One region of the Luteibacter sp. 329MFSha genome, then DNA from elsewhere that is predicted to be linked to it. Evidence: riboswitches for the same ligand, from Rfam matches in the RefSeq annotation. Region 1 holds a riboswitch; each other region holds the start of a gene.
What was found. Region 1 has a riboswitch for cobalamin ahead of metE (5-methyltetrahydropteroyltriglutamate--homocysteine S-methyltransferase). Riboswitches for the same ligand answer to the same signal wherever they lie in the genome.
Positions count from the first base shown of each region.

Region 2: it holds a riboswitch for cobalamin, as region 1 does, so the genes downstream of both, BMW54_RS17205 (ribonucleoside-diphosphate reductase subunit alpha) here and metE (5-methyltetrahydropteroyltriglutamate--homocysteine S-methyltransferase) in region 1, are expected to answer to the same signal.
Region 3: it holds a riboswitch for cobalamin, as region 1 does, so the genes downstream of both, BMW54_RS15650 (TonB-dependent receptor domain-containing protein) here and metE (5-methyltetrahydropteroyltriglutamate--homocysteine S-methyltransferase) in region 1, are expected to answer to the same signal.
Region 4: it holds a riboswitch for cobalamin, as region 1 does, so the genes downstream of both, btuB (TonB-dependent vitamin B12 receptor) here and metE (5-methyltetrahydropteroyltriglutamate--homocysteine S-methyltransferase) in region 1, are expected to answer to the same signal.

Region 1 is NZ_FOJE01000002.1:287,205-291,446, reverse strand. Features, by position in the region: gene BMW54_RS12580 (membrane-bound PQQ-dependent dehydrogenase, glucose/quinate/shikimate family) at 1-554, opposite strand, end outside; gene BMW54_RS12575 (glycosyltransferase) at 803-2,083, opposite strand; cobalamin riboswitch at 2,168-2,386, shown strand; gene metE (5-methyltetrahydropteroyltriglutamate--homocysteine S-methyltransferase) at 2,576-4,242, shown strand, end outside.
Region 2 is NZ_FOJE01000005.1:29,829-34,070, reverse strand. Features, by position in the region: gene BMW54_RS17205 (ribonucleoside-diphosphate reductase subunit alpha) at 1-1,912, opposite strand, end outside; cobalamin riboswitch at 2,080-2,292, opposite strand; gene BMW54_RS17200 (response regulator) at 2,455-4,242, shown strand, end outside.
Region 3 is NZ_FOJE01000004.1:3,000-7,241, forward strand. Features, by position in the region: gene BMW54_RS15645 (TonB-dependent receptor) at 1-551, opposite strand, end outside; cobalamin riboswitch at 898-1,138, shown strand; gene BMW54_RS15650 (TonB-dependent receptor domain-containing protein) at 1,287-3,167, shown strand; gene BMW54_RS15655 (efflux RND transporter permease subunit) at 3,295-4,242, shown strand, end outside.
Region 4 is NZ_FOJE01000002.1:10,983-15,224, reverse strand. Features, by position in the region: gene BMW54_RS11355 (hypothetical protein) at 1-80, opposite strand, end outside; gene btuB (TonB-dependent vitamin B12 receptor) at 102-1,979, opposite strand; cobalamin riboswitch at 2,093-2,330, opposite strand; partial or broken gene BMW54_RS11345 (acyltransferase) at 2,342-3,430, opposite strand; gene BMW54_RS11340 (REP-associated tyrosine transposase) at 3,807-4,242, shown strand, end outside.

The sequences.
Region 1 (4,242 bases):
TTCGTGTCGACCTGGTCCAGCGGCGAGAAGCGGTCGCCGCGCGGCGTGCGGCCGTAGAACCGCCAGTCGCCGTCGGCGACCGACGCGTCGTGCCCACCCGCGTCGTTGCGCAAGGTGGCCTCGCCCCGCGTGCCGACGGGCTGCATGAAGCCCGCCACGCCGACGCCGAACGCGAGCACGACCGCGACGACGACCGCCGCACCCGCGCCGCGCGACGGCACCAGTTTCCGTCGTACCCACGGCATCAGGAGGTAGATACCGAGCAGCACGGGGACGAGGAGTCGAGGCTCGAGTTGCCACCCGACGAAGCCGACTTCGCCGATGGCCCACACGGTGGTGCCGAGCAGCAGCAGCGCGTAGAGCCACAGCGATGTCGACGATCCGCGTATCAGCGACACACCCGTCGCCGCGACAGCGAGCCCGGCGATCAGGTAGTAGAAGCTGCCGCCGAGTGCGACGAGCCACGCGCCGCCGAACGCGAGCGCGAGTCCGATGACGGCGATCACGGCGCCCGTGATGCGCGGCGGGCGGTGTGAACGAATGATGGGTGACATGGCATATCTCCGGTGCGCGACGCGGTCGTACGCGTCGCGCCCGATGCCGCGTGGTGAACGTCCAAAGATAAGCATGGCAGGTATATCCCGCGTGTACGCGTCGCGTTCGCAGGACGACGATCTTCGGGTGCACGATCTTGCGAGGACACGCGAGCACCCGTCGCCGATGCGATCGGCTCCCACCCTTCGGCAGGCAGCCTGTGGGAGCCGATCGTATCGGCGATCCCGCGGCAGCGGGCACGCCTCCCTCAGCGCTCCCGCATGGCGGCCTCGATCGTATCGGCCGCAATGCGCGCACCGTCCTCGCGCTGGATCACGCGCGCGGCGTCCGCGGCACGACGCGTCACCGCATCGTCGCCCAGCACTTCGCGCAGCAATGCCGCCGCGCGATCCGCCCGATAGCGGGATGCGCGCAGCACACGCCCGACGCCGAGTCGCTCGACGCGCGCCGCGTTGTCCGGCTGGTCGAAGCCGTGGGGCGCGACGAGTTGCGGGCGTCCCGCGCGAAGCGCTTCCTGCGTCGTGCCCACGCCACCGTGATGCACGACCGCCGCCGCGCGCGCGAACAGCGCGCCATGCGGCGCGTATTCCTGCACGAGGACACCTTCCAGCAACGCCGCCGGAAGACGCGCGCGCATCTCGGGCGATCCGGTCAACAACACCGCGCGCCGCCGCAGCGCGACGGAGGCCTCGATGCTTTCCCGCAGGAACGACGCCCCGGCGTGCACCGCGGCCGAGCCCAGCGTGTAGACGATCGGCGCATCGCCCGCGTCGAGGAACGCGGCGAGTTCCGGCGCGAGCCGGTCGCCGCCGGGCGCGTAACGGCACTGCCCTGTGATACGCGTTCGCGCGGGCGCATCCGGCGGGGGCTCGCCGAGCAGCGGGGAGTACATCGCGAGGACACCGTCGCGCGCGTGCTGTCCCTGATGGAACGGATCGCCCCACGGAGAAACCGGCGGCAGTCCCAGCGACACCCTGAAATCGCGTACCGGGCGCGTCCATGGCGCCGTGACGGTGCGCGCGAGGCGGCCCAACCATCCGCCGCGCCGTGGCGAACCGCGCAGGAACGTGTCGAGCCGCGCGTAGCCCGTCGCAGGCGGGTCCCACGCGGAAAGGAAGACGGCCGGCGACAGCACGGCCGAGAGCCATGCGAGCCGCCCCGTCTCGCCGATGATCTGCCCGGCGAACGCCAGCGTCGTCGTGACTATCGCATCGGCCTCCGCGCAGACGGGAGCGAGCGCGGCGTAACTTGCCGCGACGTCCGCCGCGGCGAGATCGCGCACGACGAAGCGCGGCCCGCGCAGGGGATGGAACGCGCGGGCCGCGAAGGCTGCCTTGTCCTCGGGTTCCGCGATCCCGCTGGCAAGGAGGAAGGCGAGTCCCGCCGCCGCGACGGCCTCCCGGTGGATCGCATGCGCGGCGACCGTGACCCGGTGCCCGCGCGCGACCAGCTCGCGCCCGACGGCCAGGAACGGAAACAGGTCGCCCTGCGACCCGACCGTGGCCATCACGATGTGTCGTCCCGCCATGCCTCGCTCCTTTGCCGACCAGGGCATTCTCGCGGCTACCGCGTGCACGGCGCGCGCGCATTGACTTGCCGGCCGTCGACGACTACCTTGCCGGCTGCCAGCGGTCTTTATCTCGATATTCGAATAGAGAGATAAAGCTAAGAGGGAAGCCGGTGCGATTCCGGCGCTGCCCCGCAGCGGTATGTGGAGACGAACCCGTCACAGGCACTGGATCGATGGCGATCCGGGAAGCGACGGGCGAGGCGACGCCCCACGGCGTCACATCCACGAGCCCGAAGACCTGCCGCCGGCCGGAGCGCATGCGTCGTCATGGACGCGTCCGTTCCGTCCGACCTGGGTGCCGTCGAAAGACGGGCGCCCGGTTCGCCCGCGGGGGCGAAGGTCGACGGTCATCCCTCATGACGCGGCCCACCGGCACGCATCGCGTGCGGGTGGACGGCGGCGCGTGGGCGGCCGCCCTTCCCTCCTCTTTTCCCCGAAGAGGATCCATGCATGCCACACGTCACCTACCCCGGATTTCCCCGCATCGGCCGACGCCGCGAATTGAAGCGCGCGCTCGAAGGCCACTGGAAGGGCGAAGTTTCCGCCGATGAACTGCAGTCCGCGGCGCGCGAACTGCGCCTGCGGCACTGGTCGCTCGCTTGCAAGGCGGGCGCCGATAGCGTGTCGGTGAACGATTTCTCGCTCTACGACCACGTGCTCGACGCCGCCGTGACGGTCGACGCCATTCCGCCGCGCTACCGGCGGTTGCACGAGCAGGATCCGCTGGCGGGCTACTTCGCCATGGCGCGCGGACACCAGGACGATACGTTCGACCTGCACGCGCTCGAGATGACGAAGTGGTTCGACACCAACTACCACTACATCGTGCCGGAGCTGTCCGCGGAACAGACGTTCCGCGCCCGGCCGGCCAAGGTGGTCGCCGAATTCCGCGAGGCCATGGCCGCGGGGCACGTGGCGCGCCCGGTGCTGCTGGGACCGGTCACGTTCCTTCGTCTGTCCAAGACCGTCGACGGCAGCGATCCGCTCGCCCTGCTCGACGCGCTGCTGCCCGCGTGGATCGACGTGCTCCACGCGCTGGCCGACGCCGGCGCGGACTGGGTGCAGGTCGACGAGCCCGCGCTCGTCCTCGATCTCGACGAGCCGACGCGCGAGGCCTACCGCCACGCGTATGCGCGGATCGCGGAACGTTCGCGCGCACGCATCCTCCTCGCCACGTATTTCGGCGACCTCGGCGACAACCTCGACCTCGCCGCCTCGCTGCCGGTCGCGGGCATCCATGTCGACCTCGTCCGCGGTGGCGCGTCGGTCGATGCGTTGATCGACGCGCTGCCTCGCGACACCGTGCTTTCCGCCGGCGTCCTCGACGGACGCAACATCTGGCTCAGCGCGCCCGAGGCTGTCCTGCCCCGCGTCGAGGCACTGCGCGATCGCCTCGGCGACGAACGTCTCTGGCTTTCGACATCGTGCTCGCTGTTGCACGTGCCGATCGACGCGTCGGAAGAGAAGCGGCTGCCGGGCGACATCGGTGCGTGGCTGTCGTTCGCGCGGCAGAAGATCGGCGAGTTGCGTCGTTACGCCGACGCCGTCGTCGGATCACCTTCCGCGCGCGAAGCCCTCCAGCGGCAGCAGGCGATCGTGGCGCGGCGCCTCGCGTCGCCGGACGTCGCGCGCGCCGATGTGCGTGCGCGTGTCCGTGGCCTCACGCCGCAGTTCGCTCAGCGACGTTCGGCGTACGCCTTCCGCGCCGCGGTCCAGCGGGAGCGGTTCGCCCTGCCCGACCTGCCGACGACGACGATCGGTTCCTTTCCGCAGACCGCCGAATTGCGCAACGCCCGCGCCGCGCACCGCGCCGGCAGGCTCGACGACGCGTCGTACGCCGAGGTGCTGCGCGACGAAGTACGTCGCGCCGTGCGCTTCCAGGAGGAGGCCGGCATCGACGTGCTCGTGCATGGCGAGCCCGAGCGCAACGACATGATCGAATACTTCGGCGAGCAGCTGGCGGGCTTCGCGTTCACGTCGCTGGGCTGGGTGCAGAGCTACGGCTCGCGCTGCGTGAAGCCACCGGTCATCTACGGGGATGTCGCGCGTCCCGCGCCCATGACCGTGGCGTGGTCCGCGTACGCCCAGTCGCTCACCGACCGGCCGATGAAGGGCAT
Region 2 (4,242 bases), on a different contig from region 1:
CCTTCGCCTTGATGTTCTCGCGTAGCTTCGCCCAGCGGTCGTCCTTTCCGGTCGGCGTCGCGGCCGGCCAGTAGTCGAACTGCAGCTCGCCGTTGGCGGCGCGGCTCTCGTCGAAGCCCGGGTGGGCGCCGTCGCGTTCGGCGATCTCGTTCGACATCGACAGCGCGTGGAAGTAGATCTCTTCCTGGATGCGCGTCGACAGCGCGCGTGCCTCGTCCGAATCGAACGGCAGGCGCAGTTTGAAGAAGACATCCTGCAGGCCCATCACGCCGAGGCCGACCGGGCGCCACTTCAGGTTCGCCGTCTTCGCCGTGGCGATCGGATAGAAGTTCAGGTCGATCACGCGGTTGAGCTGGCGCACGGCGGTGCGCACGGTCGCGGCGAGCTTGTCGAAGTCGAACGCGCCGTCGACCACATGGCGGGCGAGATTCACGGAGCCGAGGTTGCACACCGCGGTCTCGTTCTCGTTGGTCACCTCGAGGATCTCGGTGCACAGGTTCGACAGGTGGATGACGTTCTTCGCCAGCGCCGTCTGGTTGCTGGTGGCGTTCGAGCGGTCCTTGAACGTCATCCAGCCGTTACCCGTCTGCGCGAGCGAGCGCAGCATGCGGGCGTAGAGTTCGCGTGCCTTGATCGACTTGACGGCGAGGCCGTCGGCCTCCGCCTTCTCGTAGGCGGCGTCGAACGCCGGACCCCACGTGTCGACGAAGTGCGGCACGATCTTGGGATCGAACAGCGACCAGTCGCCGTCGGTCTCCACGCGGCGCATGAAGAGATCGGGCACCCAGTTGGCGAGGTTCAGGTTGTGCGTGCGGCGCGCGTCGTCACCGGTGTTCTCGCGCAGCTCGAGGAATTCCTCGATGTCCGCGTGCCACGATTCGAGGTACACGCAGGCGGCGCCCTTGCGCTTGCCGCCCTGGTTCACCGCGGCGACGGAAGCGTCCAGCGTCTTCAGCCACGGCACGAGGCCGTTCGAATGACCGTTGGTGCCCTTGATCAGGGAACCGCGCGAACGGATGCGCGAGTAGGCGAGGCCGATGCCACCGGCGAACTTCGACAGCTGCGCGACGTCGCCGTACTTGGCGTAGATCGACTCCAGCGCGTCCTGCGGCGAATCGAGCAGGAAGCACGACGAGAGCTGCTCGTGCGCGGTGCCGGCGTTGAACAGCGTCGGCGAGCTGGCGAGGTATTCCAGCGACGAGAGCATGCGGTACAGCTCGAGCGTCTCGGCCACGTCGTTCCCGCCGAGCGCGCACGCGATGCGCATGAAGAAGTACTGCGGCGTCTCGATGACGAACCGCTTCGTCGGATGGCGCAGAAGGTAGCGGTCGTAGACCGTGCGCAGGCCGAAGTATTCGAAGCGGCGCGAGGCGGAGGTATCGACGGCGTCGTTGAGCTTGCGCGCGTTCACCTGCACGAAATCGCGGAGGCGCTCGTTGAGGATGCCCAGCTCGAAGCCGGTCGAGATCGACTGCGAGAACGAGTGGATGTCCTGGCCCGACACTTCCTTGTCGACGAAGGCGGCGAGCAGGCGCGCGGCGAGCTGGCCGTACTCCGGCTCCTCGGCGGTGAGCGCCGCCGCGGTGCGGATCGAGAGCTGGTCGAGCTCCTGGGTGGTCGCGCCGTCGTAGAGGCCGCCGATCGTCTTCAGCGCCACGCGCATGGGATCGACCGCGAACAGTCCGTCGGCGCTGCGCGTCACCGCGCGCACGATCTTGTTCACGTCCACGGCTTCCTGGCCGCCGTTGCGCTTGGTCACGCGCATCTGGCCCGGGTTGTGCGGGGGCGTCAGGGTGAAGGCCGGCGGCGCGTCGTTGCGGTAGCCGGCGGCCGGTGCCGTGCTGGCGGCCGTGGTCGAAGTGGTGACGGCGGCGTCGGCCGTCTCGGTGCGCTCGCGCGCGGAGGAATCCATCGTGATCGTCATTGGCGTGCCCCAGGGCCGTGTCCGGACTCCCGTTCCCTCGAACGGGTCTCGACGCGGTTCGGGCCGGGCGGAAAGGGTCGCGACGGAGCGCGCACGAAGGCGCTCCGGTCCGCGACGTGCCTCCCCGCGGAAGCCGTCACCACGAATCGGCGCCGCGCTGGGCACCGACTGTCGGCAGGTCTTCGGACTCGTGGACGAGGGCCTTCGGGCCGACCTAGCCCGTCGCTTCCCAGCCCCCGGAGGGCCAGTGCTGATGACGGGGTCGTTTCCACTTACCGCTGCGGGGCAGTTCCGGATTCGCACCGGATTCCCTTTTAAGTCCGACGGGCAGTCGCGCCTCGCCGGACACCAACGCGACACACGATATAGGCGGACCTGCGGTGGGTCAACACAAGATGTGGGGTCACCTGCTATGTCCCTGATACGCCGCGCCCTGCCGCCCTTCGCACGATGTGAAGGTCGTCTACACAAAGTTGACCGGGGTCCGACGATAAACTGTGAACTTCTTTTTGCGGACCCATAGAGGCCCGATGCCCCCGTCGCTCGCGCTGCAGGACCACAGCCTCATCTCCCGGTCGCTCGATTCGCTTCCTTATGGATTCGTGGCGCTTTCTCCCGCCGGGGACATCCTGTACGCGAACGCGTGGGCCGCCGGCCGGATGCCCGAAGGGGGCTTCCTGTCGATGTGGAACGCCGAGGGGCGCGAACGCGTCGAGGCGGCGCTGGCAGCGCCCGATGAAGACACCGCGCGCGGCTTCCAGATCGCGACGGGGACCGGTGGCCCGTGGCGGGTCGCTTTCGAAGCCTGGAACGATCAGACCCTCGGGCCGGTGGTGCTCGGGACCTTCCAGCCCGCGGGCGCGGTCGATGGTGGCTGGACCCAGGGCGACGGCGACATGGCACTGGGGATCACCCACGGCCAGCTCCGCCAGGCCCAGAAGATGGACGCCATCGGCAAATTGACCGGCGGCGTCGCGCACGACTTCAACAATCTGCTGCAGGTCATCAGCGGCAACCTCCAGCTGCTCGGGGCGGACATCGCCGGCAACGCGCGCGCCGAGCGTCGCGTCGCCAACGCCATGGCCGGCGTCACGCGCGGCACGAAGCTCGCCGCCCAGCTGCTCGCCTTCGGCCGCCGCCAGCCGCTCGCGCCCAAGGTGGTGAACATCGGCCGCTTCGTCCGCGACATGGACGACCTGCTCCGGCGCGCGCTCGGCGAGGCCATCGAGGTGGAAACCGTGGTCGCGGGCGGCCTGTGGAACACGCTCATCGACCCGGGCAACGTGGAGAACGCGCTGCTCAACCTGGCGATCAATGCCCGCGACGCGATGGAAGGGCAGGGCAAGCTCACGATCGAGGCCGGCAACGCGCTGCTGGACGCGACGTACGCGGACGCCCATGGCGATCTGCGTCCGGGCCAGTACGTGATGATCGCGGTCACCGATACGGGCACCGGCATTCCCCCGGAGATCATCGAGCAGGTCTTCGAACCGTTCTTCACGACCAAGCCCGAAGGACGGGGCACGGGCCTGGGCCTGTCCATGGTGTACGGCTTCGTCAAGCAGTCCGGCGGTCACGTGAAGATCTACAGCGAACCCGGCCACGGCACCACCGTGAAGATCTACCTGCCGCGTTCGACGCAGAGCGAGGACCGCGTCGTCGCGGTCGAGGAGGAAGGCGTGCGTGGTGGTGACGAAACCGTGCTGGTCGTGGAAGACGACGACGCCGTGCGCGAGACCGTCGTCGGCATGCTCGGCGACCTCGGCTATCGCGTGCTCAAGGCGCGCGACGCGCAGAGCGCGCTCTCGATCATCGAAAGCGGTATCGCGATCGATCTCCTGTTCACCGACGTCGTCATGCCTGGCACGCTGCGCAGCCCCGAGCTGGCGCGCAAGGCGGTCGAGCGGCAGCCGGGCATCGCCGTGCTCTTCACTTCCGGCTATACCGAAAACGCGATCGTCCACGGCGGCCGTCTCGACGAGGGCGTCGAGCTGCTGAGCAAGCCCTATACGCGCGATCAGCTGGCGCGCCGTGTCCGTCACGTGCTCGCCACGCGGCAGCGCCCGGCGGATCCCATCGCGGCGGTGGCTCCGTCGGAATCGGACCGCGTAGCGCCGCTGCGCGTGCTCGTGGTCGAGGACGACGCATTGATCCGCATGTCGATCAGCGAAATGCTCGAGAGCCGCGGGCACATCGTCTTCGAGGCCGGCGACGGCACCGAGGCCACCCGGCTGCATGCATCGGAGACGATCGATGTCCTGCTGGCCGACGTCGGCCTTCCCGGTATCAGCGGCGTGGAACTCGCCGCGCGACTTCGG
Region 3 (4,242 bases), on a different contig from region 1:
AACGAAGCGACGTTGCCGTAGCGGCTGTCGCCGGAGATCACGCCGGGCGCGAGCAGCGCCGCGGCGGTCACGTCGCGGGCGAGCGGCAGCTTCTGCAGCTGCTCGGACGTCAGCACCGTGCGCGAGTCGACCTGCGAGACGTCGATGGCGGGCAGTGCGTTGCCGGTGACCTGGACGCCTTCGAGCGTCTGGGCTTCGCCACTGCTGGCGACCGCGCCACCGAACGATACGTCGACGCCGCCCAAGCTCACCTGCACGTTGTCGCGCGTCTCGGCGGTCTGGCCATTGCGTTCGACGGACACGCGGTAGCGGCCGACCGGAAGCGAGCTGGCGCGATAGCGACCGTCGGCGTCGACGCCGACGTCGCGCGTGAGGCCGGTATCGAGGTTCTGCAGGTGCACGACGGCACCTTCCGGCTGCGCGACGCGACCGAAGACATTACCCGACGCATTGGACTGGGCCAGGACGGCACCGCTCGCGAAGCAGAGCGCGAGGGCTGAACAGAGGGCGGAGCGGCGGATCGCTACGGCGCGATAGTCGGAACGTTGCATGTTTGTCTCCCCAGGAAACCGCAAGAAAAGCCGGTCACAAAGCGCGGACCGGACGTTGTTCTCGATTGCCGTAAACCACGTCTCGCCAGCCTGTTCCCCTCCCGGGAAATCCAGCCGCCGGGACGCGTTCTCCCCGTGGCGTAATAAATCGCCCCCTTACGGCAATCTGTTACGGTTGTAATCGAATCATTTTGCGATGGTCAAGTGCATGTTAAGCCTCATTACAACAAATTGCGCTTTTTCAAGGGTTTGCTTGTTATCTGCCATCGTGCGGTAAACGTTTACGTGAATCGCGGCCAGGTCCGCTCCTACCGATCGGCGCAGTGACTTTCGGGGCCCTGCGCGGTAGCATCCGCGCCGTTCGGGTGTCCCGCTGGCGTCGGCCAGGGGATGAAACGGGAAGCCGGTGCGCCACGTCGTTCGTGGCAAGGCCGGCACTGCCCCCGCAACGGTAAGCGTCGACGGATGGCCCCGGTCAGGGGCCCCGTGGAACCGGTCACGCGCCACTGCGAAAGCGGGAAGGCACCGGTTCCGGCCAGTCCTGGCACGCGCGAGTCCGGAGACCGGCCCGATGAAGCGACCCGCCCCTTGCCTGGCGGGCGCTCCTGTTTCGGTCGATTCGCGGAGGGCGGATCCGGACAGCCGCCGGGTCTCGCTTCCCGTTCGCCGTTCGTGCCCGTCCTCCTCGCGCGACCTTTCGTATGGCCGCGTCACGCGGCGGAGGAAGACGGTTCCATGAAGAAGACCCTGCTCGCGACGGCCTTGCTGTCGTCCATCGCCATGGCGCACGCCGCGGACACCCCCGATCAGCTCGATGCCGTGGTGGTGACCGCCAACCGCGCGCCGACGCCGGTGGACGACGTGCTCGCACCGGTCACCGTGATCACGCGCGAGGACATCGAGCGCCTGCAGCCGGTCGAGCTGCGCGATCTGCTCACGGGCCTGCCGGGGGTCAACGTGGCCAACACCGGCGGCATCGGCCAGCAGACCTCGTTGTTCATGCGCGGCACGAACTCCGCGCACACGCTGGTGCTCGTCGACGGCGTCCGCGTCGGTACCGTGGGTGCGGGCCTGCCCGCCTACGAGCAGCTGCCCGTCGACCAGATCGACCGCATCGAGGTCGTCCGCGGGCCGCGTTCGTCGCTCTATGGCTCCGACGCCATCGGCGGCGTCATCCAGATATTCACCCGTCACGGGCAGGCCGGCGAGGCGCCGACACCGTCGCTCTCCGTCACCGGCGGCAGCCACGGTTACACGGCAGGACAGATCGGGATCTCCGGCGGCACGCGACACGCCTGGTACAACGCCAGCCTCGGCGGCCAGTACACCTCGGGCATCAATGCCTGCCGCATCGGCGCGGGCACGGCGTTCCAGGGCTGCTTCACCGACGAGCCCGATCACGACGCGTACCGCACGTACAACGGCGCGCTCTCGGGCGGCTACCGCTGGGACGACGGCACCGAGTTGACGGGCAGCTGGCTGCGCAGCAAGGGCGACATCGAATACGACGGCGACTTCCAGAACTTCACCCGCCGCTCGCAGCAGGTGGCCGGCGCGAAGCTCGCCTTCGATGCGATGGCCGACTGGCGCATGTCGCTGAGCCTCGGCCAGAACCAGGATCGCGCGGACAATTACCTCGACGGCGCGGACAAGACGCTCGACTTCGTCGATTACGGTGTCGACAAGGCGCGCGTGGGTTATCTGTATTCGAAGCGCAACCAGGCCACCTGGCAGAACGACTTCACGCTGGCGAAGGACCAGACGCTCTCGGTCGGCGTCGACTACCAGCAGGAAAAGCTCAAGAGCGATACGGATTACCTCAAGGACACCCGTAACAACACCGGCGTGTTCGCCCTCTACCAGGGCGTGTTCGGGCCTCACGAGATCCAGCTCTCGGCGCGCCACGACCACAACACGCAGTTCGGCAATCACACCACCGGCTCGGCGGCTTACGGCTTCCGCTTCGACAACGGCATGAAGATCACGGCCTCGTACGGCACGGCCTTCCATGCGCCGACCTTCAACGACGAGTTCTACCCGTACGGCGCGCCGGTCGACCTGAAGCCGGAGAAGTCGCGGACCGCGGAGATCGGCCTGTCCGCCCGTCCCGGCGTGTGGAACTGGGCGGTCAACGCGTACCAGACCACGGTGGACGACCTGATCGGCTTCGACGCGAACTTCCTCCCGATCAACGTGAGCAAGGCGCGCATCCGCGGCCTCGAGGGCCAGGTCGGCGCCGATGTCGACGGCTGGCACGTGCGCGGCTACCTGACGTTCCAGCAGCCGGAGAACCGCGACGACGGCGTCCAGAAGGACAACCTGCTCGCCCGCCGCCCGCGCCGCATCGCGCGCGCCGACCTCGACAAGGACCTCGGTCCCGTCACCGTCGGCGGTTCGGTGTACTCGGCCGGCTACAGCTACGACGACGCGGCCAACACCCGCCGTCTCGGCGGCTACGCGACGGCCGACCTGCGCGCGACCTGGCACCTGGACACGGCGTGGAGCGTGCAGGGTCGGGTCGCCAACGTGGCCGACAAGCGCTATGAGACCGCGTCGTACTACAACCAGCTCGGGCGGACGTATTACCTGACGGTCCGCTATTCGCCGGTGCGCTGAGACCGATCCGGAACGGGGCACCCCTGCCTTCCGGCAGGGGCCCCACTAAAGGCACACGCGACGAAACGCGCATGAAGTCATAAAGTTCGCGGGCGCGGGGTGTCTTCCCGCGATCACAGGAAGTGTCGTGAACTTTTTCGCACCATTCATCCGCCGGCCCATCGGCACCTCGCTGCTCGCGGCGGGCCTGACGCTGGCCGGCGCCATCGCATACATGCTCCTCGGCGTGGCGGCCCTGCCGTCGATCGAGGTGCCGGCGGTGTTCGTCAGCGTCCAGATGCCGGGCGCCAACGCGCAGACGATGGCCTCGACGGTCATCGCGCCCCTCGAGCGCCATCTGGGGCAGATCCCCGGCGTCGACCAGATGTACTCGAACAGCTCGGAGAACGCCGGGTTCGTGCGGGTGCGCTTCAACCTCGATCGCTCGACGGATGCCGCGGCCCGCGACGTCCAGGCCGCGATCAACGCCGCCGCGGCCGACCTGCCGGCGGGCATGCCGACGCCGCCGCAGTACTTCAAGTTCGACACCGGCCAGATCCCTGTGCTGCTCGTGGCGATGACGTCGAAGACGATGCCGCCCGACAAGCTCTACGATGTCGTCGATACGCTGATCGCGCCGTCCGTGGCGCAGATCGAGGGCGTTTCGCGCGTGCAGGTGTTCGGCGGCACGCCGCATGCGGTGCGCATCGAGCTGGACACGAACGCGCTGTCGGCGAAGGGGCTGACGACCAACGACGTGTCCAACGCGCTGCACGCCGCGAACGTCACCTCGCCCCAGGGCGTGCTCTCCGACGGCAACAGCCAGATGACCGTCGTGGCGAACGACGGCCTGCGCAACCCGTCGGACTTCGGCAACATCCTGATCTCCGTGCGCAACGGCATCCCCGTGCGCCTGTCCGACATCGCGAAGGTCTACAGCGGGCAGCAGGACCAGTACCAGAAGGCCTGGTTCCAGGGCGAGCGCTCCGTGACCATGCAGATCAGCAAGCGGCCGGAAGCCAATTCCATCGCCACGGCCGAGGCCATCCGCGCGGCGCTGCCGCGTTTCCGCTCGCTGCTGCCCGCCGATGCGCAG
Region 4 (4,242 bases), 280 kb from region 1:
TGGTGGAAGCGCGTGCCGATCATGATAAGCGCGAACAGCGCGGCGACGGCGGCGAACAGCGGGCGTGACAACGGTTTCATCGCATGACCTCGGTAGGTGGTTTACGAACGCGGCTGGTAACGCAGCGTGAGCATCCAGTTGCGGCCGGGCTGGTTGAACCAGCGCGCGGTCTCGTAGTGCCGGTCGAACACGTTCTTCGCGGCCAGCTCGACCTTCCACGCGGCGTCGATCGCATAGGCCATGCGCAGGTCGGTCAACGCATAGCCGCCCAGGCGATGCAGGTTGGCCGTGTCGTCGTAGCGATAGCCGGAGCCGAACACGCTGGCGCCGATGCTGAGGGCGCCGAAGCTGCGATCGACGTCGATGTTCGCGGTACGGCGCGCGCGACGCGGCAAGAGGTTGCCGCGCGAGGCGTCGTCGCCGCGATCTTCCGGCTGCAGCCACGTGGCGTTGCCGGCGAGACGCCAGTCGCCGAGGGTGGTGTCGCCGGACAGCTCGACACCACGGATGCGCGACTTGTCGATGTTGTTGGCGCCGCCGAACGGGAACAGCGGGCCGGTCAGGCTCGAGTCGAACACGATGAGGTGATCGATGCGGTTCTGGAACGCGCTGAACGACCAGTTTCCCCAGCCCGGGGTGCCGCGCAGCCCGAGCTCCCAGTTCCGCGACGTTTCCGGCTGCAGGTCCGGATTGCCGTAGTCCGGGTAGTACAAGTCGTTGAACGTGGGTGCCTTGAACGCCGTGCCGTAGCTGCCGGTAACGCGCAGCGACTTCGTGAGCGCGTAGCCGTATTGCAGGCTGCCCGTCGTCTTTCCGCCGAACTGGCTGTTCTCGTCCCGGCGCAGGCTCGCCTGCAGCGAGTTGTCGCCGAACTCCTGCTGCCACTGCGCGAACAGGGCATGGTTGCGCCGGGCGTCCACGAAGTAATCCGTGCTGCCCACGACGCGGTCGCGCTGCCAGTCGAAGCCGAGGGTCGTGAGGCCGGCCGCGCCACCCACACGGCCGATGTCGGCCTGCAACGAGGCGAGGTCGCGGTGCGTGTTGAACGTGTCGGCATAGTCGCCATACAGGTAGTCGGTGGACAGGTCTTCGCTGCGACCGACATTGGCCGTCACGAGCACGTCCTTCGCGGGCTTGTACCTCACGCGACCGCCAAGCACCTGCGTCGCCGACTCCGCGAAGTTGCTGCTGGTGCCGTCGTAGTGGTTGCGACCCTCGGTGCGCGTCGCGGTCGCGTCGGCGTCCCACTGTTCGTCGAAGCGCCAGCCGCCCTTCAGCGACAGCGCGTTGTTGCGGTAGCCGTCGCGATCCGGTTCGTACGTGTAGCAACCCGCGCCGCGCGGACTGGGCTTGCCGCGGCACGCGTTGATGCCGTCGGTCTTTTCATGGCTCGCCTCCACCGAATACCAGCCCTGCGTGCCGCGGCCGGCGAAGCCCACCGCGCCACGCAGCGTGTCGTAGCTGCCGACGCCGACGGAGACATTCGGTGCGAAGGCGCCCTGCGGATGGCGGGTGAAGATCTGGATGACGCCACCGAGCGCGTCGGAGCCGTACAGGCTCGAATAGGGACCGCGCACGATCTCGATGCGCTCGATCTGGTCGACGGGAATGTCCTGGAACGCGGCGGTGCCGGAGGTCGCGGAGCCGATCTTCACGCCGTCGACGAGCACGAGCACGTGGTCCGATTCCGTGCCGCGGAGGAACACGGACGTCGACTTCCCGGGGCCGCCGTTGTTCGCGATGGAGATGCCCGGCGTGGCGCGGAGGAGGTCGGCGAGCGAACGCGGCTGCAGGCGTTCGATCTCCGCGCGATCGATCACGGTGGACGCGGCGAGCACCTGGTTCTGCGTCTGCTCGGTGCGGCTGGCCGTGACCACGACACCGTCGAGGTCGGAAGAGGCGTCGGCGGCGAACGCCGCGACGGGAACGACGAGACCCGACGCGATGGCGACCGCGAGGGTGGAAGAACGAAACGACACTGGGTGACTCCCTGCGAACCGCACCGACCCGTGCGGCATGAATGGCGAGGGACGGACGCAGGAAGACGCGGGACTGCCGGCCGACGGCCAGCCACCCACGACATGGCCCTCCGCCTGTCCGGTGAACCCATGGCCGGTCTCCGGGCTCGCGAGCGCAGGGATGGAACCCTGCCGGACGGCGCCTTCCCATGTCTCGCGGACACAGTGGCTTCGATGCCGACCTCGTTGCTCGCCTACCGTTGCGGGGGCAGCTCCGGAATGGCGCGAGGCCTTAAGGCCACGCGCGTCACCGGATTCCCGTTTCAATCCGTGGCGCTGACGCCATGGATCACCTTGGGAGGCGGCATTGTAGCGGAAGCGTGACGACGGCGGTCACGCCAGCGCAGCACAGGGCGTTCCACCGCGTAGTGCAGCGCCGCGCCGCCGGCGAGCGTCGCGACGGCATAGAGGACGAAACGCGCGAAGCGATGGCCTTCCAGATGGCCGTCCAGAACGGAGTCCACGAGCGTGAAGACGCCCTTGTGGCTCAGGTAGAGGCTATACGACGCCGCCGCGAGCCACGCCGTGCCAGGCACCCGCAGTCTCGCCAGCCAGGTGTCGCCACTGGCTGCCGCGACGAACAGCGCCATAGCGAGCGCCAGCAGCGGATAGCCCACGACGCAGGGCCAGAAGTCGGTCCGCGCACCATCGAAGAGGACGAGCGCCAGCGCCAGGAGTGTAACCGCGGCGAGCAGCACGGTGCCCTCCCGTGCGTGCAGAAAGGCCATGGTCGCCGGCCGATAGACGCGGCACGCCGCCAGCACCACGCCCGCGAGCAGGCCGTCGAGGCGCGACCAGGTCGGATAGTAGAGGTAGCGCAGGTACGCCAGGCCGACGTTCGCGCCGGTCGCGCGCAGCGGCGCGATCTCGTGCTGCCATAGCCATGCCCGCAGGCACATGCCGCCCACGATCACCACCGTGCACATGACGACGAAACGCGCAGGTGACGATCCGCGGCTGCCGAGGATGGCGAGAAAAGGGAACAGGAGGTAGAAGTGCTCCTCCACGCAAAGCGACCAGACATGCGAGAAGGCGTAGTTGTCGCCGTTGTCGAAGAGCAGGTTGAAGGTGAAGGTCGGGAACTGCCACAACGGCTGCATGCCCGGCGTCTCGCGCCAGGCGGGCCAGCATGCGTAAAGCGCGAGCACGACGACGAACGCCGGAAGAATACGCGTCGCCCGACGCATGTAGAACGCGGTGAGGTCGATCGTCCCCCGATCGCGCAGCGCCACGAACACCTGCGAGCCGATCAGGTAGCCGCTCAACGCGAAGAACAGGTCGACGCCCATCCATCCGGAACGCTCCAGGAACCCGAAACCATCGCCTAGTCCGCCGACCAGGTAGCTGTGGAACAGCATCACCCAGACGATGGCGATCGCGCGCAGCGTGTCGAGTCCCGGCGTGCGTGGCATGGCGTGTGATCCCCCTGGCGATCGGACCATGATCGCGGCGGCGACGGCGTATTCCCTGCTCCGGCTGTGGCATTTCGCAGGCACGCCCACCGACTCGGCCATCGCGGCAACCCGTTGGAGCGGACCCGGCCGCGATCGGCGTCGCGACCACCTCCACGGAAAGCAACCGCCCCGTTGGAGCGGACCTGGCCGCGATCGACGTCGCGATCACCTCCGCCGAAAAGCATCGCGCCCAGGTGCGCTCCAACCCGCCTTCGTTGGAGCGGACCTGGCCGCGATTGGGCGCTACGACCACCTGGACGACGCGGGCCGCGCCTTCAGCGAGCGACGGCAAGCCTCCGTTTAACTCCGTACACGCATTGGCACATCGTTCGATATGCCCCATCGATCCGGAACCGCGCGACTTCGCCTCGGCAGGGCCTCGCTACCTGGCCAGGTCTACCTGGTTACGACCGCCGTCAACCGGCGATATCCGCTATTCGCTTGCATCGCATCCGCACGGGCGGCGAGTCGCGTCTGTCATGACGCGGCGACGTGGGGCGACGCGGAGTGCCTCGCGTGGGTCCTGATGCCTGACCACTGGCATGGGCTCGTGCGACTCCAGGATCAGTCGCTTTCGACGCTGATGAGCCGGTTCAAGGCGTCGTCAGCGCGTGCCGTCGGACGGGGACCCATCTGGCAGCGCGGCTTCCATGAGAGAGCGCTTCGATCGGAGGACTCGGTGATCAAGGCGGCGAGATACATCGTAGGCAATCCACTGCGCGCGGGCCTGGTCTCGTCCGTGAACGACTATCCGTACTGGAACGCCGTGT